One region of the Herbaspirillum sp. Her4 genome, then DNA from elsewhere that is predicted to be linked to it. Evidence: predicted binding sites of a transcription regulator. Region 1 holds the regulator's gene; each other region holds the start of a gene.
The links. Region 1 encodes LexA, which represses DNA repair genes until DNA is damaged. Its sites were predicted from a motif close to ACTGTATNNNNATACAGT; they were not measured.
Positions count from the first base shown of each region.

Region 1 (5,364 bases):
AGGACAGGGACGAACCGGTAGCGAACAGGTTGTCCAGGGCAGCCTTGGCCGAGGTGTAGGTCGCTTGCGCGGTGCTCACGCCGGAGGTGTCGCCCAGACCGATCAGGCCCTTGGCGCTGGTGCCGATGACGGTAGCGATGGTGGAGTTGTTCGACAGGTCATCCAGGGTGATGGTGATCTGGTCGTTCAGCTTGTTGTCTTGCACGTTGGCGCCGACCTGGAACGACAGGGTCAGGGAGGCCGACACGTTGTTGGCGTCGGAGCCAGTACCGGCCGATGCGCCTTGGCCAACACCGGTGAACAGGTTCTGGCCGTTGAAGCTGGTGCCGTTCAGAACACGGAACACTTCCTGCGACAGCTGGGTGTATTCGTCGTTCAGGGTCTTGCGGTCTTGTGCGCTGTTGGTGCCGTTGGCTGCTTGCACAGCCAGTTCACGCATACGCTGCAGGTTGTCGCCGACGGTCGACAGAGCGCCTTCAGCGGTTTGCGCCATCGAGATACCGTCGTTGGCGTTACGTTGTGCAACTGCCAGACCCTTGATCTGGGAGTTCATGCGGTCGGCGATGGCCAGGCCGGCGGCGTCGTCCTTGGCGCTGTTGACGCGCAGGCCGGACGACAGACGTTGGATCGAGGTATTGAGCGACGACTGCGAGGAATTCAGGTTCCGTTGCGTATTGAGCGACGGAATATTGGTATTAATGACTGCTGCCATGTTAATTCTCCTAAGATTTGAGACCGATGATCCGAGTTTCAGTGCCTAACGTTGGTCTTCTACCCATGAGCCCCAGGCGTTTCAACCTCTGTTGATTGCTTTATCGGGCAGTCTTGGAAAAAGTTTAGGGCTTTTGCAAAAAATCTTTTTCAAGGCTTTCCGAACTAAAACTGCGTGCTTTGAAACTCCAAGCAAATCCTTTTTCGACGGCAATTCCAAAAACTTTAGGAAAATTGCTGTTGCGGCCAAGAAAAATGTTCCGAAAAGCAAAAACCGCCCGGGAAGGGCGGTTTCCTGCAATGGCTGGGCGCTCCTTGCCAGCTCAGCCTTGGGCTTTCTTATGTTGCAGCAGCGTTAATTCTTCGCCAACCTTTTTCAGGACCGAGTCCCAATCGCTGACTGCCGGCTGGCGGAACAGGCGCATGCCGGGATACCACGGGGAATCATCGCGGTCGTTGAGCCACCGCCAGTCGGGGACATGCGGCAGCAGTACCCAGGTGGGGTGGCCTAGTGCTCCGGCCAGGTGGGCCACCGAGGTATCCACGCAGATGACCAGGTCAAGATTGCTGATGGCGGCAGCGGTATCGGCGAAGTCCTGGCACTCATTGCCCAGGTCAAAGACGGGCCAATCGGTCGGCAATTCCTTCAGGCCGTCTGCCGGCTTGCCTTTTTGTAATGAATAAAACTCCATCCTGGGAATTTCAAACAACTGCTTGACTTTCTCCAGCGGAATCGAGCGATGGCGGTCATTGCCATGCTCCGGATTGCCGCCCCAGACGATGCCGACGCGCAGATTGTCCGCTGATCGTGTCAAGGTGGAAATCTTCTGCTTCCAGTGCGCCGCCAGCGACGCATCGGCAGACAGATAGCCTTCCGCATAGCGCGGGATATCCTCTACGCTATGGGTGCGCAGGGCATAGGGCAGGCTCATGAGCACATAGGCGCAGTCGCAGGGTGGCAGGGGATCGCTTTCGCGCACCAGTGTCACTGCCGGTGTGAAGGATTGGAACAGGCGGTACAGAGGATTCTTCACATGCAGCGCCACGCTGGCACCTTGCTCCATGAGCAAGCGGGCATAGCGCAGGAACTGGATGCTGTCGCCAAAGCCTTGCTCGTGCATCAGCAGGATGCGCTTGCCCGCCAGCGAGGACTTGCCATCCCATTTCGGAATGACCTCGAACAGCTTGTGGATCAGGCGGTAGACGTGGGCGCGTTCCTTGGTGGTGAGGCGGCTCTCGTGGCACTCCCAGCCTTCCTCGAACTGTCCGCGCAGCAACAGGGTCAGTGCCAGGTTGTGCTTGGCGGTCGGGTAATTCGGCCGCAGCGCCAATGCCGTGCGGAAATTGCCGAGCGCATCGTCATAATCGCCATGATCGTGCTGGATCGCGCCGATGTTGTTGTAGGTGAGGGCGTGCTTGGGGTCCAGCGCCAGGGCCTGCTTGAACATGCGCATGGCATCGTCGAAGCGGTCGCCCGTGTTGAAGTAGCTTGAACCGAGCTTGACGTAGCCATTCGGATCCTTGGGCGCGATCTCGATGACGCGCAGCAGGTGTTCGTGAGCTTCTTCGATTTTGTTGATTTTCAGATAACTATCGGCGATCTTGTTGTGGGCGTAGGTGTCCTGGGGATCGAGCAGGATGGCGGTCTTGTGGGACTCTACGGCCTCCTTGTACATCTCCATGGCATGAAAGGCTTCGCCCAGGGCGGTGTGGGAGGGAGCGAAATTGATCTGGTATTCGAGCGACTTCAGAATCGTGGCGACCGCCTCGTCAAAGCGCCGTGCGTCGATCAGGGCGCGGCCCAGGTGCGACAGCGGGCCCGGCGCATTCGGTTCGCGTCGGGCCGCATCCTCGAAATATTTGATCGAGGCTTCCGGATCATTCTTTTCGTGCAGGGCATTGGCCAGGCCGATGCGTGCCGCCCGGTTCTCCTTGTCGATGGCGATGGCGCGCTCGTAGATGGCGATGGACTCGTCGATGCGATCCTGACTCAGCACCGTGCCGGCCAGGTTGCTCAGGTATTCGGCGTTGTTCGGATCGGCCTCGATGGCCTTGCGCAGGTATTGCTCGGCTTGGGCGAACTGGCCTTCCTGCATGGCGATCAGTCCGCGCGCGTGGTTGGCAAACACCAGATTGGGGGCGCGGGCCAGTACGGCTGTACAGATCGTCTTGGCTTCCTCGGTCTTGCGATTGTCGAGCAGGTCCAGACATTTGCGAACGTCCAGCAGATCCTGCAGGTTGGACTTGGCGGCCGCCGGGGCCGGAATATGTTTGCCGTGCTTGTTGCTGCTCTTGCGCGTCGACATCGAAAAGGGTCCTCTTGGTTGGGCGCATCCATTGCGCCGGGCATAGCTGTCCATCAAGGATGATATGCGTAACCGGTCACAGGTGAAGAGCTAAATAGAAAGCAAAAAACCTCCGTTTTAAGCGGAGGTTCATGCATAAACAAGCGATCAGTCGCCGCTGGCAGCGTCTTTCCTGCGGTCGGGCCTGCGCGCCGGCCTGAATTCAGTTCCAGCTGCGCAGCAATCCCACGGCCAGTCCTTCGAGTGCGAACTGGTCGTCTTCCGGCTTGACGATGATGGGCTCGAATTCCGGATTCTCGGGGAAGAGGGTGATGACGCTGCCGCTCTTCTGGTAGCGCTTGACCGTGACCTCGTCAGCCAGGCGGGCCACCACGATCTGGCCATTGCGCGCCTGGTCGGCGCGCCGCACGGCCAGCAGGTCGCCGTCCAGGATGCCGGCGTCGCGCATGGACATGCCGCGCACCTTGAGCAGGTAGTCGGGCTTGGCCGGGAACATGGCCGGGTCGACCTGGTAAGTCTTTTCCACGTGTTCCTGGGCCAGGATGGGGGAGCCCGCTGCGACGCGCCCGATCAGCGGCAGGCTCAGCTGCATCAGGGCGGGATGGGGCAGGGCCATCTGGCGTGCAGTACTGATGCCTGTGGTACCTGATTCGCGCAGGCGGATGCCGCGCGAGGTGCCGGGGGAAATCTCGATGGCGCCCTTGCGGGCCAGGGCCTGCAGATGCTCTTCGGCGGCGTTGGCGGAACGGAAGCCCAACTCGGCAGCGATCTCTGCACGCGTGGGAGGGAAGCCGGTGTTCTCGATGGCGTTCTTGATCAGGTTCAGGATCTGTTCCTGGCGCGCAGTCAGTTTGAGCATGAGGGTGGCCTTTCTCGGAGGGAAGGCTGTCTGGATGAACAGTCTGTATTTTTATACAGGTGCAATCCTTGTGTCAACGGCAACATGCATATTCCGGGGCGGAAAAGGCAAGCTTTCTCATTTATATAGAGCGCGCTGCAACTGAAGAATCTGGTTTTGAGCCGCTGGCGGCGATGTGCAGGGCCCGCGTTGTGGCCCCGCGGCCGCAGTGGCGTGACGCTGGCATTGCTGTCAGGACGGAAACCTAGTATGATCTCGGGTTTTCCTCTTCCCACACCCGTCTTGACGCCGGGGTGGGCGTCTTCAATAAGTCCATAAGGAGTCTACATGCGTCATTATGAAATCGTATTTATCGTCCACCCGGACCAAAGCGAGCAAGTGCCGGCGATGATCGAGCGTTACAAGGGCATCGTCACCACCCGCGGCGGCAAGGTCCACCGTGTCGAAGATTGGGGCCGTCGCCAACTGGCTTACCAGATCCAGAAGCTGGCCAAGGCTCACTACGTCTGCCTGAACATCGAAGTCGACAGCGAAACGCTGGCTGAAATCGAAACCGGCTTCAAGTTCAACGACGCCGTCCTGCGCCACCTGACCGTCAAGATGAAGAAGGCCGAAACCGGTCCTTCGCCCATCCTGAAGGCAGTGCAGAAGGAAGACGCGGCCAAGAGCCGTACCGAAGCTCCGGCAGCTTAAGCGCTGCGACACCATAGCGGAGAGTGAACCAGCTTCAAGTCATCGCCAGCCTGGCCGAACGTGATGTATTGCGTTATACGCCGGCCGGTATCCCGATTGTCACTGCCAGGTTGCAGCATCAGTCGGAGCAGACGGAGGCTGGCATGAAGCGTCAGGTCGAATTCGAGATCGCGGCGCTGGCAGCGGGGGAAATCTCCGGTGCGCTCAACAGGGCGGCACTGGGTGAAGTCTTCCGGTTCACCGGCTTTTTGGCCCGCAGGAATCGCAACAGCAAGAGCGTCGTGTTTCATATCGTTGATTTTGGCCCGGTCGCGCCGGATTGAGCGGCGCAAGGTAGCCAAACAGACCTTACCCAATTTTTAGATACAGGAGCCAACCATGGCATTCGGTAAAAAGTTCGATAAAAGCAAGCTGAAAAACAAGCGCCAACAGCAAAACCCGCTGTTCAAGCGCAAGAAATTCTGCCGTTTCACCGCCGCTGGCGTTGAACAGGTCGATTACAAGGACGTGGACACCCTGAAGGACTTCGTCCAGGAAAACGGCAAGATCATGCCGGCACGCCTGACCGGTACCAAGGCCCACTACCAGCGTCAAGTTGACACCGCCATCAAGCGCGCGCGTTACCTGGCCCTGCTGCCGTACACCGATCTGCACAACGCCTAATCAGCGTCGAGAAATAGGAGAAAAACATGCAAGTCATTCTGTTGGAAAAAATCGTGAATCTCGGCGGTCTGGGTGATGTCGTGCGCGTCAAGGACGGTTTCGCACGCAACTTCCTGATCCCCCAACGCAAGG
Region 1 covers NZ_CM176330.1:3,445,213-3,450,576, forward strand. The annotation lists gene ACWFUC_RS15625 (flagellin N-terminal helical domain-containing protein) at 1-712, opposite strand, end outside; gene ACWFUC_RS15630 (tetratricopeptide repeat protein) at 1,035-3,017, opposite strand; gene lexA (transcriptional repressor LexA) at 3,220-3,876, opposite strand; gene rpsF (30S ribosomal protein S6) at 4,204-4,569, shown strand; gene priB (primosomal replication protein N) at 4,593-4,892, shown strand; gene rpsR (30S ribosomal protein S18) at 4,948-5,232, shown strand; gene rplI (50S ribosomal protein L9) at 5,259-5,364, shown strand, end outside.

Region 2 (5,364 bases), 1.6 Mb from region 1:
GCCGGATCTTCTTCGTCCAGGTCGCGGTAGGCGACGATTTCCGGGTGACGGAACAGGGCGTTGGAGTCGAAGTTGAACTTGGCGTCCAGGGCGATGACCTTGCCGTCGCCGGTCAGGATCAGGGGGTTGATTTCAGCCAGGGATGCGTCGGTTTCCCAGTAAGCCTTGTACAGGCCTTGCAGGTTCTGGCGAGCAGCCGGGATCGATGCGGCAGGCACGCCGATCTTGGCAGCCACGTCGTCGGCTTGGGCGTCGGTCAGGCCATCGATCGGGTCGATGATGACGTTGTGGATCTTTTCCGGGTTGCTGTGGGCAACTTCTTCGATGTCCATGCCGCCTTCGCTGGAGGCCATCAGGACGACCTTCTGCGAGACGCGGTCGGTGACCAGGGAAACGTACAGTTCCTTCTTGATGTCCGCGCCTTCTTCGATCAGCAGGCGACGCACCTTCTGGCCTTCAGCGCCGGTCTGGTGGGTGATCAGCTGCATGCCCATGATCTGGTTGGCGTACTCCTTGACCTGCTCGATGGACTTGGCCACCTTCACGCCACCGCCCTTGCCGCGGCCGCCTGCATGGATCTGGGCCTTGACGACCCACACCGGGCCGCCGAGCTTCTGGGCAGCCGCTTCGACTTCGTCGACCGACATGCAAGGAATGCCGCGCGGCACGGTTACGCCGAACTGGCGCAGGATTTCTTTACCCTGATACTCATGGATTTTCATGGGAGCTTCCCTTTAGACACTGAATGAATGAAACTTGCCGGATTGAAATTCGGAAGCCGGCATTGAGCCGGCCGACCAGAAAGCAGACTGCAACCCGCAGGCGGGGGTCGCATCCGTTGCCGGATGGAGTCGGGCGCAGGCGTGAGCTGCGCGGGTTGCGAGTGAATTCGTCGAATTGGGCATATGCATGCCGTCTGCTTTAGTTGGTCTGATAGTCGAAACGCACCAGCTTGCGCCGAAGCGTTCGCATTATCCATTCCTGCTCCTGACGTGGGCCTTGCACCGTTGCGCCGTTTTAACAAACCGGCAACACGCGGTATCTCCTCAGGCTTGCGCGCCGCAGCAAAAACTTCCGAATTCTAGCACACGACAAACGGCCTGTTGGCCGGTAGCGCTAACACCGGGCGCAATGCGCAGGAATTACCATCGGGCAGGACAAAGCCGCACGCCGGTGGGAGATTTCGAGGAAAACGCGGGAAAAATGTGCTTGGCCGGGCCGGCCCTGCTGGATGCAGCTTGGGTTCAGGCGGATTCTTCGTCGTCGGCCCAAGCGGTCTGGAAGGCTTCGCGGATGCTGCGATGGGAAAAACCGCGCTGCTGGAGGAAGCGCATCTGTTTGGCGCGGGTCTCGGCATCCTCGGGCGGTGCGGCGTACTTGCGGCGCAGCACCTGCGCGGCACGCTCGCCCTCCCCGGCGGCCAGATCGGCCTTCAGTTCGGCGATGGCTTCACCTTCAATGCCATGGCCGTGAAGTTCGGAGATGATGCGCTGATTGCCGTAGCGCGCCGAGCGGCGATGCACGAGCGATTCGGAAAAACGTTCCTGGGAAAGAAAACGGGACTGCTCCAGCCATTGCAGGAGCTCTTCGATGTCATCGCCCTCTTGCGCGTAAGGGGCAAGCTTACGCGCAAGTTCCTGGCGACTATGCTCACGTGAAGAGAGATATTTGAGCGCCCTTGCTTTCAGGCTGATCGGCGGTCTTGGCATGTTGCGAACTTGCTGTACTGCGGTATTGCCTCCCCCTGAGACCGCCAACACAGCACGGCACCAGCGAGATAAACAAGCCACCATCACGACACCCAGGGCTCAGGCAAACCCTGTCGCCGCGATGGCGCTTGAATCCTTTAAGCGCGGATTCAGGAAGCCTTGGCTTCCGCTTCGCCACCGGCCAGTTCCGGCACGCCCAGGGCGACACGGACCTTGTTCTCGATCTCGCGAGCCAGTTCCGGATGTTCCTTCAGGTAGTTACGGGCATTGTCCTTGCCCTGGCCGATGCGCTCGCCGTTGTAGCTGTACCAGGCACCGGACTTCTCGACCACCTTGTGTTCCGAACCCAGGTCCAGGATCTCGCCTTCGCGGGAAGTGCCTTCGCCATACAGGATGTCGAAGTGGGCTTCGCGGAACGGGGGCGCAACCTTGTTCTTGACGACCTTGACCTTGGTTTCGCTGCCGATGACTTCATCACCCGACTTGATCGAACCGGTGCGGCGGATGTCCAGGCGCACGGAAGCGTAGAACTTCAGCGCGTTACCGCCGGTGGTGGTTTCCGGGTTGCCGAACATGACACCGATCTTCATGCGGATCTGGTTGATGAAGATCACGGTGGTGTTGGTGCGGTTGATGCTGCCGGTGAGCTTGCGCAGCGCCTGCGACATCAGGCGGGCTTGCAGGCCCGGCAGGGAATCGCCCATGTCGCCTTCGATTTCAGCCTTGGGGGTCAGCGCGGCCACGGAGTCGACCACGATCAGGTCCACCGCACCGGAGCGCACCAGGGCGTCGCAGATTTCCAGGGCTTGTTCGCCGGTGTCGGGCTGCGAGATCAGCAGGTCGTTCAGGTTCACGCCCAGCTTTTGCGCGTAGGTGACATCCAGCGCGTGCTCGGCGTCGATGAAGGCGCAGGTGCCGCCCAGCTTCTGCATTTCGGCAATCGATTGCAGGGTCAGGGTGGTCTTGCCCGAGGATTCGGGACCGTAGATTTCGATCACGCGGCCGCGCGGCAGGCCGCCGATGCCCAGCGCGATGTCCAGGCCCAGGGAGCCGGTGGACACGGACTGGATTTCCTCAGCGATGACGCCATCTTCCATGCGCATCACCGAGCCCTTGCCAAACTGCTTTTCAATCTGTGCCAACGCGGCGGCCAGCGCCTTGCTCTTTTCAGAGTTGTTCGCAGCTTTTTTGTCGTCCATAAATCTCTCTCGGCAAAATGTCGTGAAGACGGGTGTCAGGGGGAGTCTTGCTGATGTTGCTTGAATGTTGCTTGGATCTTGCTCGCGGTGGCTGGCCATCGCTGGCAGGCCGCGGGTGCTGCCCGGGGGGCAGTGGATGACCGCCCCGATAGAGCGATACTGTATAAAAAAACAGTGCTTAGTGCAAGCGTTTTTGTCGGCCCAAATTCCATCCGTGGACGAAAACCACAATTATACGAGAGGCAGACCTTCCAAAAACTTCATAAATCGCAGAGGAATGATGCATGGAAGGAAAAAAAACGGCACACTCGTGAGTTGGGGGGAATAATTCGTCAGCAATGGCTTAATTGGTAACAATAGTCGTCATCTTGCACGATATTGCGCTGCGGCAATTATTCAGCCCACGGCATTCCGCAATCCCGAACAGATCGCCTTACAGATCGCTTTACAGACCGTTCTCATGAGTTTAGTGCCCTTCAGCCACATCAGCGCCCTGCGCTGCCTGGTCATCGACGACATGCCGACGATGCGCCAGAACATTCGCATGCACCTCGGGCAGCTCGGCGTGACCAAGGTCGACCAGGCTGCCACGCCCGATGAAGCCATCCGCTTCGTGCAGTCCGGCACCTATGACCTGATCATCTGCGACTACAACCTCAACAAGGAAAGCAACGGGCAGCAGCTGCTGGAGTTCTTCCGCACCCAGAACATGCTGTCGCCGACCTGCATGTTCATCATGGTGACGGCCGAGAGCGGCTACAACCTGGTGGCCAGCGCCGCCGAGTTCCAGCCCGACGCCTACATGTTGAAGCCGCTCACGGCCAGCCGCATCGCCGAGCGCGTGGACCGCCTGCTGGAAAAGCAGCACGCCATGCTGCCGGTGACCGAGAAGATGAAGCGCAAGGACATCACCGGCGCCATCATCGAATGCGACAACGTGCTCAAGTCGGCGCCCAAGTGGATCGTCGAGATCATGAAGACCAAGGGCACGCTGCTGATCGAACAGCGCCGCATCGACGAAGCGCGCGAGGTCTACAAGCAGGCCCTGGCCATGCGCGACGACCTGGTGTGGGCCAAGATCGGCCTGGCCCGCTGCAACATCGTGGCCGGCCAGATGGATGATGCGCGCGTGATCGTGCAAGACGTACTGGCGCAGAACAAGCAGTTCATCGCCGCCTACGACCTGATGGCGCAGATCGACGAGGCCCAGGGCAACCAGGAAGGCGCGCTGGAGGCGCTGACCAAGTCTTCCGAGATCATCCCCTCGGCGCGCCGCAGCCGCCTGGTGGGCGACGTGGCCTACCGCAGCGGCCATCTCGACCAGGCGCGCGAGGCTTATGACAAGGTGCTGAAGCACACCAAGGGTTCGCTCACCGCGCAACCGACCGACCTGCTCTCGCTGGCCCAGGTGCACATCGACAGCGGCGATCCGGATGCCGCGCTGCGTTTGCTGGAAAGCGCGCCGCGCCGCTACGAGGAATCCAACCTCTTCGTCTCCGCGCAGGCCGCCGTGCAGGCCCAGGCCTACGTCCAGCTGGGCGACACCATCTCGGCCCAGCAGGCCTTCGAGACGGCCCGCCAGGCGGCCGGCAAGGAAGCCTCGGACACCGCCACCCTGGCCCTGGCCAAGGCGGCCTTCTCGATGGGCAAGGATGAGGAAGGCGCCAAGCTCATCGCCGAAGCCGTCAAGTCCGACCACGAGAACAAGACCCTGCAGATGCTGGCGCGCAAGGTGCTGGCCGATACCGGCCGCGCCAACCTGGCCGAAGAGCTTATCGACGGTGCCGTCAAGCACTGCATGAGCATCATCGCCGAAGCCAATGCCCTCATGCGCAGCGCCAAGCCCGACGAGTCGCTGGCGCGCCTGGAAGAGGCGCTGGCCAGCATGCCGGAGAACACCGGCGTGCTGCTGGCCGCCGCCCAGCTGCACCTGCTGTGGATGAGCCAGCGCGGCTGGAACGAAGAATACGTCAAGCGCGTGCGCCGCTACCTGGCCACCCTGGACCGCCTGATTCCCGGCAACGATAGAGTCGCGAAGATGCACAAATTCCTGCGCGACACCCTGACCAAAGTAGCCCCGAAGAGCTGACCATGGATCCCAAGCTTGCCGCGATCATCATTCACGACATCAAAAACTCCCTGGGCGTGCTGGAGGGGGAATTGCGCCGCCTGTCCGACGACGTGCCGCGCGTGCAGCAGGCTCACGTCACCTGCCTGGCCCTGCAGGAAAAGCTGATCGCCTTCCTGACCCTCTACAAGGCCGATTCCCAGGGCCTGCGCGCGCAGGTCGAGGCGGTCTCGCCGCTGGACTTCCTCGATGCCCTGGTGCGCGAGCACGGCGTATCCCGCAGCAACGACATCGCCCTGCAGGTGGACGAAACCGACATGCCGGTGATCGGCTTCTTCGATGAACACCTGGTGGCGCTGGCGCTGGAAGCGGCGCTGCAGAATGCCAG
Region 2 covers NZ_CM176330.1:1,866,678-1,872,041, reverse strand. The annotation lists gene sucC (ADP-forming succinate--CoA ligase subunit beta) at 1-722, opposite strand, end outside; gene recX (recombination regulator RecX) at 1,245-1,709, opposite strand; gene recA (recombinase RecA) at 1,859-2,908, opposite strand; gene ACWFUC_RS08535 (response regulator) at 3,369-4,997, shown strand; gene ACWFUC_RS08530 (sensor histidine kinase) at 5,000-5,364, shown strand, end outside.
Region 2: the regulator LexA is predicted to act here: its motif matches at 3,067-3,084, upstream of recA (recombinase RecA).

Region 3 (5,364 bases), 170 kb from region 1:
GCTGCTGCGATGGCAGTGCGCCGATGTGCTATCCGGCCGGCGACTTTACGCTGGGCGATACCGACGTTCATCTCGGGGAGATCGATGGCGTGCCGTTCTACATCGGCGCCGATCAGTTCGAATATTGGAAACACACGCAACTGATCATCGACGTGGTCAGCGGCAACGGCGGCATGTTCTCGCTGGAGAACGGCAGCGGCAAGCGCTTCCTGACGCGCTCGCGGCTGTTTTCCGATGAGGAATATGACGCGCTTGCCCCGCTCAGTGCCCGCGTGACTTGAAGCGGCGATAGAGCGTATTGCGCGACACCCCCAGCGCCTTGGCGGCAGCGCTGACGTTGCCGTCATGGGTGCGCAGGGCGCGCTCGATGGCGGCCCATTCGCTGTCGTGCATGGACAGCGGCTTTTCGTCCGTTTCTTCATGCGCTGCCGGGGCAGGCATGCCGCAAGCCGCCTGCAGCGGCGCTGCCTCGTCCAGAAAGTCATCTGGCAGGTGTTCCACCCCTATCCAGGCCTCGCCATCGGCCATGGCCAGGGCGGTGCGGATCAGGTTGGACAGTTGCCGCAGATTGCCCGGCCAGCGGCTGGATTGCAGCAATGCCAGGGCCTGGGCATCGAAGCACGGCGCGTGGCGGCCGCCTTCCTGTTCCAGGATGCGGTCGATCAGGGCGCCCAGGTCGCTGCGCTCGCGCAAGGCGGGCAGTTTTACCTGCAAGCCATTGATGCGGTAGTACAGGTCTTCACGGAAGGCATGGCGCGCCGCCATCTCGCGCAAGGGCTGGTTGGTGGCGCATACCAGAGCGAAGTCCACCGGAATCACGCGCTGGCTGCCCAGCGGCGTCACAGCGCGTTCCTGCAGCACGCGCAGCAGGCGGCCCTGCAGGGCCAGCGGCATGTCGCCGATTTCATCGAGGAAGAGAGTGCCGCCCTGGGCTTGCGCGATCTTGCCCGGTGCGCCTTTGCGGCGGGCGCCGGTGAAGGCGCCGTCTTCATAACCGAAGAGTTCGGCCTCGATCAGGTTCTCGGGAATGGCCGAGCAATTCACGGCCACGAAGGGCGCGGCGCCGCCCCGGGTTTGCGTGGTGTGGAAGCGCGCGCTTTCGCGGTGGATGGCCTGGGCCAGCCACTCCTTGCCGGTGCCGGTTTCGCCGGTGATGAGGACCGGGATGTCGCGGTCGATCACCTTGCGCAACTTGGCGATGATGGCGCTCATGCGGGCGTCCCCGGTATCGAGGGCTTGCAGTCCGCCGCGCGGCTGGCCCGGATGGGGGCGCACAGGTGGGGCCGGGCGAGCAGATGGGCTGGCGGGAAGTATTTCCGGTGCCTCGATCACGGCTTCCCGCGCATTCTGGAAATGCTGGTCGCGCAGCCGCAGTTCGGCGCGGCCATGGATGCGGATGCCGTTGTGCAGGCACAGCTCCAGCAAGCCCGACGCGGCCTTGCGATGGTGTTCGAACAGCAGCGACAGCGGCACCCCGAAGAGCGACGCAAAGGTATGCGACTGCAGTGCCGAGAGTGTCAGCCCCAGCTGGAACTGCGCACTGCGATTGGCCGCCAGGAAACGCCCGCCGGGCGTGAAGCTGACGATGCCTTCGACCAGCGTACCCACGAATTCGGCGCGGCTGTGGAAGTGCAGGGTGATGCAATCGGGGAAGCTGCCGGCCAGCAGGTGGTTTTCAATCATCTGCGCCGACATGCGGACCAGCGCCATGGTGTGCTTGTGGAAGCTGCCGCATTCGCCCGAGACATCCAGCACTCCCAGCACTTGGCCGCGATGGTCGAAGATGGGGGCGGCCGAACAGGTCAGGAAGCGGTTGGCATCCAGGTAATGCTGCTGGGCGTGCACGGTAGTGGGCTTCTGCTCGTAAAGGGCCGTGCCGATGGCATTGGTACCGCGCAATTGTTCGGACCAGCGTCCACCGGGCCCGAGAGCGACGCGGTCGGCTTTGGCCAGGAAATCGCTGTCGCCCAGCGTATGCAGGATGGTGCCTTCGGCGTCCGAGAGGATGACCATGCTGTGGGTATTGCGGATCTGGTCGTAGAGGGTTTCCATGACCGGGCGGGCATGGCCGGAGAGGGCCTGGTTGGCTTCCAGCGTCTGGGCCAGGTCGGCGCGCGAGAGTGAATCCAGGTCGGGCCGCTGGCCGCGCGTGATGCCGTAGGACGAGCTGCGCTGGTGCGAGCGTTCGATGGCCCGCAGGTCCGGCACGCCATCGGCGCTGGCCTGCACCAGGGGCGAAGCGCCCAGCAATGCACCGGCACCGGGCCGGTTTGCCTGGTATTGCATCCTTGTCTCCTTGGGACCTCTGGCGGTCCTTGTTCCCCCTATATGGTCGCTTTCTTCGCTGATGGGAAGCTGAGGGTGAACAAGCATAACCGATTAATGCGGCAGGAGGACAAATTGAAACAGCATTTGCAGCGCGTCCGAAGTGAAGGCAAAATACTGTATATAAATACAGTATTGATGAGCTTTCCGTGGCTTCCTTCCCCAAATTTCCGCAGGGCATTGCCCGGCCTTTTCCAGAGCAGGCGACCCGGTCGACCGCATCGGGCGAGGACGATGCGACCCTGACGCCAGAAACCTTCATCCATCGCGATCAGACCGCCCAGAAGGGCCGGGGTGCGGTCACCAACCTGCGCGGCCGCTATGAATCGGTGGCGCGGGAAGAGTTCGACGATGGCTGGCAGTCCGTCCGTTTTGCCGAGTCCCGGCCGCAGGCGGCTGAGAGCCCGGAGGAGGATGAGCCGCCCCGCCTGAAGACCATCGTCACCGAGGAAGACGCCCGCTCCATCATCACCCGCAACAGCTCGCCGGATTTGCCGTTTTCGCTTTCGCTCAATCCCTACCGGGGCTGTGAGCACGGCTGCATTTACTGCTTCGCGCGGCCTTCTCACAGCTATTTGGGCCTGTCCCCGGGGCTGGATTTCGAAAGCCGGCTGGTGGCCAAGCGCAATGCCCCCGAGGTGCTGCTGCGCGAACTCGCCAAGCCGTCCTATGAACCCGACACCATCACGGTGGGCATCAATACCGACGCCTACCAGCCCATCGAGCGCGAACGCCAGCTGACCCGGCGCATCCTGCAGATCCTGCACGATTGCGAGAATCCGGTGGCGCTCATCACCAAGTCCTCGCTGGTCGAGCGCGATATCGACTTGCTGGCTCCGATGGCGGCCAAGGGGCAGGCCATCGTTGCGGTGACGATCACCACGCTGGATGCGGCCATCGCGCGCACGCTGGAACCACGCGCGGCCAGCCCGGCGCGGCGATTGCGGGTGATCCGCACGCTGGCCGAGGCGGGCATTCCGGTGAGCGTGTCGATTGCGCCGGTGATTCCCTTCGTCACCGAACCGGACCTGGAACGCGTCATGGAAGCGGCCGTGGAGGCCGGGGCGCGCCAGGCGGGCTACATCGTGCTGCGGCTGCCCTGGGAAGTCAGCCCGCTGTTTCGCCAATGGCTGCAGGCGCATTTCCCCGACCGTGCGGCACGGGTGATGAACCGCATCCAGGACATGCGTGGCGGCAAGGATTACGACGCCGATTTCGCCACCCGCATGCGCGGCACCGGGGTCTGGGCCGATTTGCTGCATCAGCGCTTCGAGAAAGCCAGCCGGCGCCTGGGCATCGATCATCGCAATCGGGCTTTTGCCACCCTGGATGCCAGCCGCTTCAAGCGGCCAATGGTGGTGCCGGCGGGGCAGGGGCGCCCGGCGGGCGATGCCCAGCTGGATTTGTTCTGAGGCAGACGGCCGGTGGCTGGTAAGATCCGCGTTTTAGTCCGTTTCTTCACTTCTCTGCATGCACACTCTGGAACAACTGCGCAGCGGCGCGCTGGAAGGCATTACCCGCCTGTCTCTCTCGTGCGGCCTGCGCGAATTCCCGCCAGAAATCTTCACCCTGGCTGAAACCCTTGAGATTCTGGACCTCAGCGGCAACGAACTGACCGCCTTGCCCGAGGACCTGCCGCGTTTGCACCGGCTGCGCATCGTCTTCTGTTCCGACAATCCCTTCACCGAATTGCCCGCCGTACTGGGACTCTGCCCGTCGCTGGAGATGATCGGTTTCAAGGCCAACCGGATCGAGCACGTTCCTGCCGAATCGCTGCCACCCACGCTGCGCTGGCTGGTGCTGACCGACAACTGCATCGAACAGCTGCCATCGAGCATCGGGCAGTGCCTGCGCCTGCAGAAGCTGATGCTGGCTGGCAACCGCCTGCGCGCGCTGCCGCCGGAACTGGCGGCCTGCCGCAACCTGGAACTGCTGCGCCTGTCGGCCAATGCGCTGGAGGCGTTTCCGCATTGGCTGCTGACGCTGCCGCGCCTGAGCTGGCTGGCCATGGCGGGCAATCCCTGGTGTGAAGCAGTGGAGGAAACGGCGGACCGCAATGCGCAAGTCGCGGCCATCGATTGGGATGATCTGGTCTTGGGCGAGAAGCTGGGGGAAGGCGCCTCAGGAGTGATCCACGCTGCCAGCTGGACCGTGGAAGACAGGTCGCAGCCAGTGGCGGTAAAACTCTTCAAGGGCGCGGTCACCAGCGATGGCCTGCCCGAGCGCGAGATGGCGGCTTGCATCATGGCCGGTAGCCATCGCGGTCTCATTCCCGTGCTGGGGCGCTTGCAAGGTCATCCGCAAGCGGTGCAAGGACTGGTGATGCCGCTGATCGATCCCGATTTCAAGGTGCTGGCCGGTCCGCCCAGCCTGCAATCCTGTACGCGCGATGTGTATGCGCAAGGCTTCATGCTCGCCTGGCGTCAAGTGATCGCCATCGCACGCGATATCGCCTCGGCAGCCGCCCACCTGCATGCGCAGGGCATCGTGCATGGCGACCTCTACGGTCACAACATCCTGCATCGGGATGGCGAAGCCCTGCTTGGCGATTTCGGCGCGGCCTGGTTCTACGATGTCCAACAGCCGCATGCCTGGGGCGTGCAGGCCATGGAAGTGCGGGCCTATGGCTGTCTGCTGGAAGAGTTGCTGGCGCATGCCCAGCCGGAAGATGAATCCGGCAAGAAGCAGCGTGCGGCCCTGGCCGGGGTGCGCCAGGCTTGCCTGAGCGCCGATGCTGCCGCCCGGCCGCATTTCGAGGCCATCGTGGCCATGCTGAACAATCTGACTGCGGACTGAAGCGGCGTTCAGACCCGTTCGCTCGAACGCAGCAGCACCACCAGCGCGCCCGCACCGCCATCGGCTGCGCGCGCCTGGCAGAAGGCCATCACTTCATCCTTCTGCGCCAGCCAGTTGCGGACCTTGTGCTTGAGCACGGGCTCCTTGTTCACCGAACCGAGTCCCTTGCCGTGGATCACCCGCACGCAGCGCAGGCCGCGGCGGCGTGACTGGCGCAAGAATTCACCCAAGGCCTCACGCGCC
Region 3 covers NZ_CM176330.1:3,274,978-3,280,341, forward strand. The annotation lists gene ACWFUC_RS14755 (DUF779 domain-containing protein) at 1-281, shown strand, start outside; gene ACWFUC_RS14760 (sigma-54-dependent Fis family transcriptional regulator) at 262-2,286, opposite strand; gene ACWFUC_RS14765 (PA0069 family radical SAM protein) at 2,475-3,737, shown strand; gene ACWFUC_RS14770 (leucine-rich repeat-containing protein kinase family protein) at 3,796-5,121, shown strand; gene ACWFUC_RS14775 (Smr/MutS family protein) at 5,130-5,364, opposite strand, start outside.
Region 3: the regulator LexA is predicted to act here: its motif matches at 2,442-2,459, upstream of ACWFUC_RS14765 (PA0069 family radical SAM protein).